2 linked regions of the Catalinimonas alkaloidigena genome follow. The main gene of each other region encodes a partner of the protein of the gene in region 2 in a complex. Links are inferred from orthologs where the notes say so. Each region holds a gene or a part of one and is shown on either strand. Other genes may lie near its edges.

Region 1 (2,863 bases), 5.8 Mb from region 2 along the record:
AGAAGATTAATCTCGTAGCAGAAGCAGTTAGCTGAAGTAAATAGCAAGGAAGTAATGAGACACGCAAAAAAATTTAACCATTTAGGACGTACCGCACCCCATCGTAAAGCGATGTTGGCAAATATGGCTTCGTCTTTGATTCTTCATAAACGGATCACCACTACTGTGGCTAAAGCGAAGGCGTTAAGGAAATATGTAGAGCCTTTGATAACCAGGTCTAAGGCAGATACCACCCATTCCAGAAGGGTTGTATTCTCATATTTACAAGATAAAACTTCAGCCCAAGTACTTTTTAATGAAGTAGCTGAAAGAGTAGCTGAAAGGCCCGGTGGATATACTCGTATCATAAAGCTAGGTAACCGTCTTGGAGACAATGCGGATATGTGTTTGATTGAGTTGGTTGACTTCAATGAGACATACATGCAGGAGGATACTACTAAGAAGAAAAGCACTAGGAGAAGTCGTAGATCTGGTAAGAAAAGTTCTTCTAAAAGTGAAGCTAAGTCGTCAACTGCAGAAGCAACAGAGGTAGAAGATAAGAAAGAGTCTCAACCTACTACTGCTGGAGATACAGTAACTGATGAAGCTGAAACCACTGAAGTAGAAGAAAAAAAAGAAGCTTCAACAACAGATGAAAAAGTTGAAGGTAAAGCAGATGATCAATCTAAAGAAGCAGACGATTCCAGTGATTCTGAAGATAAAGAGAACAAATAGCATCATATTATCCTTTATAGAGGGGTTAAGCTGTTTTAGTCAACAGCTTAATCCCTTTTTTTTTATTAGTTTATTATTAAAATTGCTCAAAACTACCCTATGAAGCCCGACAAAAAAGCAACAGCTGTCTTACTCCTTGAAGATGGCACATATTTTCATGGTAATGCAATAGGAAAAATTGGGACTAAAGGTGGAGAAATTTGTTTTAACACTGGTATGTCCGGTTACCAAGAAATTTACACCGATCCTTCATATTATGGTCAGATAATCGTCAATACAACCTCTCATATTGGTAATTATGGAGTCTTGGATTCTGAACAGGAGTCTAATACGCCGAAAATTAGCGCTTTGGTTGTAAATGATTTTTCTAATGTTTATAGCCGTGAAAAAGCTGATCATGATCTTCAGCATTTTTTAGAAAATGCTGGAATTGTCGGTATTACGAATATAGATACAAGAAAGCTTGTCAGACATATCAGGTCTAAGGGAGCTATGAATGCAGTAATTTCCTCAGAACTTACTGATCTCAAAGAGTTGAAGAAAATATTAGATGAGGTTCCTTCAATGGCTGGGCTGGAACTTTCCTCCCAAGTATGTACTAAGGACGAGTATTATTATGGACATGAGAGTGCTCCAAAAAAAGTGGCAGTAATTGATTTGGGGATTAAGACAAGCATCTTGAAAAACCTTACCGAGCGTGGTTGTTATTGCAAAATTTTCCCCGCCAAAACAAGCTATGAAAAGATTAAAGCATGGGGGGCTGATGGGTATTTCGTGTCCAACGGACCAGGGGATCCCGGAGCTATGGAATACGCTGTAGACACCGTAAAGAAGATTTTAGAAGAAGATCGCCCCTTGTTTGGCATTTGTCTAGGTCACCAGATCTTAGCAAGAGCAAATAATATTTCTACCTACAAAATGCATCACGGTCATCGTGGATTAAATCATCCGGTAAAAAATTTAGAGACTGGTAAAAGTGAAATTACTTCTCAGAACCATGGTTTCTCAGTAAACTTGGAAGAGGCTGAGAAGATGAAAAATCTCAAGGTGACACACATCAATTTAAATGATAATACTGTGGCAGGCATTAAAATGCTGGACAAAAAAGCATTTTCAGTACAATACCACCCTGAATCGTCACCTGGTCCTCATGATTCACGTTATCTTTTTGATCAATTCGTGAAGCTGATGAATACTTAATCCATAACATTCTTTAAATTTGCCCCTAATCTAAAAGCGCACTTAATTTTTATCTTATGAGTATTATTAAGAAAATTCACGCCCGTCAAATCCTTGATTCCAGAGGTAATCCAACAGTTGAAGTTGATGTCATTACAGAAAATAATGTTTTGGGAAGAGCCGCTGTGCCTTCAGGAGCTTCTACCGGTCAACATGAGGCAGTAGAGCTGAGGGATAATGACAAAAGTCTTTTCATGGGAAAAGGAGTAACTAAAGCGGTTGATAATGTAAATAGTGCAATTGCCCAGAAATTATTAGGAGTATCTATATTTGAGCAAACGCTCATAGACCATACCATGCTCGATATTGATGGTACTGCCAACAAGTCTAAGCTTGGTGCAAACGCGATACTTGGAGTCTCATTGGCAGTTGCTAAAGCTGCTGCACTTGAGCTGGGCCAACCATTATATAAGTATATCGGAGGTGTAAATGCTAACACGCTTCCTGTACCTATGATGAATATTCTGAATGGAGGAAGCCATGCGGATAATGCGATAGATTTTCAGGAGTTCATGATCATGCCCGTAAAGGCTGAAAGCTTTTCTGAGGCCCTTCGTATGGGTACTGAGGTTTTTCATCACCTGAAAAATGTACTGAAAAGTAAAAATCTTTCTACAAATGTAGGAGATGAAGGTGGTTTTGCTCCTAATATTACTTCAAATAAAGAAGCAATTGAAGTCGTACTTCAGGCTATTGAAAAAGCTGGCTACAAGCCAGGTGAAGAAATTTTTATTGCTCTTGATGCTGCCTCTACTGAGTTTTATGACAGCGAAAAGGGCGTTTATAAGTTTGAGTCTTCAGGAGAAGAGCTGAATTCCTCCGATATGGCGAATTACTGGAAGGAATGGGTAGATCAATACCCTATTATTTCAATTGAAGACGGAATGAGTGAAGATGATTGGGCTGGTTG
Region 2 (5,464 bases):
AAGGGGGTATTTTAACAAGCTTAATATTTTGATTCCAGCCTGTATTCATCCAAGCTTCTGGAGATAAGCCACAGACACTTTTCAGGAATTGGTAAAAACCATACGATTTGTTGAACACCAAATTCAGCAGCTTCTGTGTTTTTTTATGGTAGGAACTAAGCGGATTTTCAAACGCTCAAATCTGCATTTACATTGATTTCTGTGACTTACGATTTCTTAAAACAGCCTTGCCATAAATAGCAGTACCTGCTGAGGAATTATTCTTTTTTCCCAGATGCAGCCCAGCCTGGCTGGCACCCACTTGGTAAGAAAAATTTCTTAAGCTTTAATAAAGATATTTAAATATTGCAGAGGCTATGGGTGCTGGTAGTTCGCTACTGCCTGTAATATGTTCTACAGATTTACTCTTCGTCCAATGCTTCCTTATAGCCTTTATATTAGGTAGGCACATCATCCTTTTCCTCATAAATAAACTGAGTAGGGATTTATGTTTCAGCTTTTTAGGTGCGGTAAGCGTTTTTTCTATTGCTATTTGATTTCCTCGTAATCCACATATTCACCACCTTTGAAGTTGCGGGGACCTTTACCATTTTTCTTATCCTCTTCAGGAATGTAGTCAATGTTTACATTGCCATCAGAGGGTTGCTTATACTTGCGTGATTTAGGTCCATAACTTGCATTATAACCATTCTGATGCTGACGATTAAAATTTTTTGCCTGCTGCTTCGCACCAGACACAGTACGCATCACTTTAAAGAAAAAATTTACAACCCTAAAGATTAAGTATAGAAAGAAAAAGAATACTAAGATTTTCAATAACATAACTACGAGCGTTTTACCTCACAATATACTACATTTTAAACTTACTTACTGTAGTATTAGTTTCGCAGGATCGTCTGATAAAAGACTTTCTAATATTGTAGACTGATAAAGACGCGAAATATGCTAAACCATTTTTCCAGTATAGCTTTCCGCGTCTTCAATTGATGTATAAATTTTGCTATCTACTGCCTTATCTGCTCAAGTATAGATTTCTCTCACTGTAAATCTTCAGGAAGTAGTCATCCATCAAGTCATCAATAAAGTAGATGGCTTCTCCGGTAGACTTCATTTCAGGTCCCAGTTCCTTGTTTACATTTGGAAATTTATTGAAAGAGAAAACCGGCTCTTTAATAGCATAGCCCTTTTTCACAGGATTGAAAGTGAAGTCTTTTACCTTATTCTCTCCCAGCATAAGCTTGGTAGCATAATTAACATAAGGCTCCTGGTATGCTTTACAAATAAAAGGAACCGTACGTGAGGCACGCGGGTTAGCTTCTATTACATACACTTGATCATCTTTGATTACAAACTGAATATTGATCAGCCCTACAGTTCCCAAAGCCAAGGCCAGCTTCTTGGTATATACTTCTATCTGCCGCACAATCAAGTCACCCAAATTATACGGTGGTAATACAGCATATGAATCTCCAGAGTGGATACCGGCCGGCTCAATGTGCTGCATGATACCAATGATGTATGCTTCTTCTCCGTCACAGATGGCATCGGCTTCAGCCTCAATAGCGCCTTCCAGAAAGTGATCCAAAAGAATCTGATTACCGGGCATGTCTTTGAGAATTTCTACCACATGCTCTTCCAGTTCTTTTTCATTGATTACAATCTTCATGCTCTGTCCACCCAATACGTAAGAAGGACGAACCAGAAGAGGGAAGCCAATATCTTTGGATAGCTCAAGAGCAGATTCAGCATCAGTGATGGTACCAAAGCGGGGATAAGGAATATCATTTTCTTTGAGCAGTTTTGAAAAACGTCCTCTATCTTCGGCCAGGTCCAGCGCTTCAAAGCTAGTTCCTAAGATTTTGATACCATAGCGCTCCAGTTTTTCTGCTAATTTGAGTGCAGTTTGCCCTCCAAGCTGTACGATCACCCCCTCAGGCTTTTCATGTTGAATAATGTCATAGATGTGCTCCCAGAAAACCGGCTCAAAATACAGCTTATCCGCGACATCAAAGTCAGTTGAGACAGTTTCAGGATTACAATTGATCATGATCGTTTCGTAGCCACATTCTTTGGCAGCTAACACACCATGCACACAACTATAGTCAAATTCTATTCCTTGTCCTATGCGATTTGGTCCGGAACCAAGTACCACAATTTTCTTGCGATCAGAAGATATGGACTCGTTTTCTTCCTGGAAAGTTGAGTAGTAGTAAGGCGTGTTAGCTTCAAACTCTGCCGCGCAGGTATCTACCAATTTATAAACGCGCTTGATGCCCATCTCTTTACGCTTCTCATGCACTTCACTCTCCAGGCAGCGCAGCAGGTGAGCGATTTGGCGATCAGCATACCCTTTCTGCTTGGCAGTCATCATGAGGGCTTTGGGCAAAGTATCCAGCTTATACTGCTCTATTTCTTTCTCCAGTTCTATCAACTCCTCTATCTGTACCAAGAACCATTTGTCAATTTTGGTAAGCTTCTGAATTGTAGAAAAAGAAATACCTAGCTTAAACGCATCGTAAATTCTAAACAGGCGGTCTCCGGTAGGATGCTCCAGTTTTTCCAGGATAACTTTCTGATTAGTTTCTTCTTTTCCATCCGCTCCCAGACCATTGCGTTTGATTTCCAGTGACTGACAGGCCTTCTGAAGGGCTTCCTGAAAGGTTCGCCCAATGCCCATCACTTCACCTACGGCTTTCATCTGCAAACCAAGGCGATGATCTGCCCCAACGAATTTCTCGAAGTTCCAGCGTGGGATTTTTACAATGGTGTAGTCAATGGCCGGTTCAAAGAAGGCTGAGGTGTTTCCGGTAATCTGATTTTTCAGTTCATCCAGGTTATAACCGATTGCCAGCTTGGCCGCTATCTTTGCTATAGGATAACCGGTAGCTTTCGAGGCCAATGCAGAGGAGCGAGAAACACGAGGGTTAATTTCAATCCCTACGATGGAGTCATCTTCAGGGTTAACGGCAAACTGTACGTTACAGCCCCCGGCAAACTGGCCTATACCATTAATCATTTTTTTAGCCAGATCGCGCATTTCCTGATACACGGTGTCGGGAAGTGTCATGGCTGGAGCCACGGTGATAGAATCTCCGGTATGTACGCCCATCGGGTCAAAGTTCTCAATAGAACATACAATAATGATGTTACCAATGTTATCACGTATCAGCTCCACCTCATATTCTTTCCAACCTAATATGCTTTGCTCTATCAGTACTTCGTGAATAGGAGAAGCATGTAGCCCCTGCGTTAGGGCCTTTTCAAAATCCTCTGCTTTTTCTACGAAGCCTCCTCCGTAACCTCCCAATGTATAAGAAGGGCGAATAACCAGAGGAAAACCAATGCGCTGCGCGATCTCTTTGCCCTGTAAAAATGAAGTCGCTGTGTTACCTTCACATACATTGACATCCAGCTCCTGCATTTTGAGGCGAAATTTTTCTCTGTCCTCAGTAGTCTCTATCGCATTGATATCCACACCGATCAGGCGAGTGTTATACTTTTTCCAGATCCCTGCTTTTTCGCAGTCAATAGCCAGATTGAGAGCAGTTTGTCCCCCCATAGTTGGGAGTACCGCATCTATCTTATGCTTCTCGAGGATCTCAATGATGTATTTTTTCTCCAGTGGCCTCAGGTATATATTATCAGCTGTCACAGGATCCGTCATGATGGTTGCAGGATTAGAGTTAATTAGCGTAACTTCAATTCCTTCTTCTCTCAATGAACGAGCTGCTTGTGAGCCAGAATAATCAAACTCGCAGGCCTGACCGATAATGATAGGTCCACTTCCGATGATAAGTACTGATTTGATACTATGATCTCTTGGCATGGATAGGTATTTTGTAAGTTGTGTTTATAAATTCAAATTAACAGTAATCACAATTTTCACTCAAATATGCATAAGGTGAAAGATTGTACCTCAGAGCTTAAGCCAAAGTTGGCTGCGAATTTAGTAGATAAAAGTCGGTAAATAAATGAAAGGGCTTATAAAACGTGCTTTAAACCTTAATTAATGAAATATCAAAGTGGCTTTATCCATTTTTCCTTTGTATGTTCGCCATAATTTTCGCCTTCTCACCAAATTTAATTTTACGTTTTACACCAACACTTCGCTTGGATGAATAAATTTTACCCTGCTGCCATATTTTTTATTTTTTCTTGCTGTTTTTCTGCTTTTGGGCAGAAAAATATTGAACTTCCTCAGCTAAAAATCAAAAAAACAAATGAAGCTATCCAGTTGGATGGTGTAATGAATGAGGATGTATGGCAGAAAGCAGATGTTGCTAAAGACTTCTGGCAAAATTTTCCAATGGATACTTCGCTGGCAATCGCACAGTCAGAGGTTCGCATGACCTACGATGATCAGTTTATTTACATCTTTGCTAAGTGCTATAGTACTTCTGAAGCGGGTGATCATTACTATGTGACACCTTCCTTGCGACGTGACTTCAGGGGGGCAGGTAATGATATGATCACCTTTAACTTTGATACTTTTCAGGGTCAGACCAATGCTTTTTCGTTCGGGCTCAACCCTTATGGGGTCCAAAGAGAAGGACTGATTGCTAATGGAGGCTCTTTACAGGAAGACTTTGACCTATCCTGGGATAATAAGTGGTACTCAGCTGCCCAGATTTTTGATGAATATTGGACTGCGGAGGTAGCCATACCGTTCAAAACCCTGCGCTTCAAAGAAAGAAGTACCGAGTGGCTCATGAATTTTTACCGCCTGGATAGCCATACTAACGAACGCGCGGTCTGGAGTCATATTCCGCGTAATTTTCGACTTTACTCTCTTGCCCATTCGGGAAAGCTGTTGTGGGATGAACCCTTAAAGAAACCGGGCGCTAACATTTCACTTATCCCCTATATAGCCGGGGGTATCCATCGTAAGCACCAGGAGGGTACGCCGACAGAAAAAAATCTGAATGTGGGGGGTGATGCCAAGATTGCTGTGACTTCTTCCCTTAACCTTGACCTGACCATTAACCCTGATTTTTCTCAGGTAGAAGTGGATGAGCAGGTAACCAATCTGGATCGTTTTGAGATCTTCTTCCCGGAAAAGCGGCAGTTCTTTCTGGAAAATGCTGATCTCTTCGCCAACTTCGGCATGGAAAACGCCCGCCCCTTCTTTTCTCGTCGTATCGGCGTCGCCATTGATTCCACCACCGGGCAGAATGTACAAAACCCGATTCGTTTTGGCGCTCGCCTGAGTGGAAGTATCAATCGCAACTGGAGAGTAGGCCTGATGAATATGCAAACCGGGGAAGATGAGACTATCAATCTGCCCAGTCTCAATTATACTGTTGGCGCAGTACAGAGAAGAATGTTCAAGCGTTCTAACTTATCATTCATCGCAATCAATAAACAGTCTCTTACAGATACGTTAACTGATGACTTTACCTTACAGTCTGGTATGTACAACCGTCTCTTTGGGATAGATTATAACATGGCTTCTGCTGATAATAGC

The links. Proteins that work in one complex are often made in the same cells at the same time.
Region 1: the proteins of carB (region 2) and carA are in contact, whole or in part, in a solved structure (PDB 1KEE), measured with the Escherichia coli proteins. The link is inferred for Catalinimonas alkaloidigena from one-to-one orthologs.

What each region holds. Positions count from the first base shown.
Region 1 is NZ_JAQFIL010000001.1:963,452-966,314, forward strand. It holds carA (glutamine-hydrolyzing carbamoyl-phosphate synthase small subunit), read left to right. Parts: upstream 1-813; coding sequence 814-1,914; downstream 1,915-2,863. Other genes in the region: OKW21_RS04085 (DNA-directed RNA polymerase subunit alpha), read left to right, coding at 1-10; rplQ (50S ribosomal protein L17), read left to right, coding at 55-714; eno (phosphopyruvate hydratase), read left to right, coding at 1,971-2,863. UniProt on the Escherichia coli protein: Small subunit of the glutamine-dependent carbamoyl phosphate synthetase (CPSase).
Region 2 is NZ_JAQFIL010000001.1:6,739,888-6,745,351, forward strand. What follows is about bases 813-4,212. They hold carB (carbamoyl-phosphate synthase large subunit), read right to left. Parts: upstream 3,827-4,212; coding sequence 1,013-3,826; downstream 813-1,012. Other genes in these bases: OKW21_RS27235 (DUF4834 family protein), read right to left, coding at 813-822; OKW21_RS27245 (DUF5916 domain-containing protein), read left to right, coding at 4,115-4,212. Also shown: more of OKW21_RS27235, read right to left, coding at 529-812; more of OKW21_RS27245, read left to right, coding at 4,213-5,464. UniProt on the Escherichia coli protein: Large subunit of the glutamine-dependent carbamoyl phosphate synthetase (CPSase).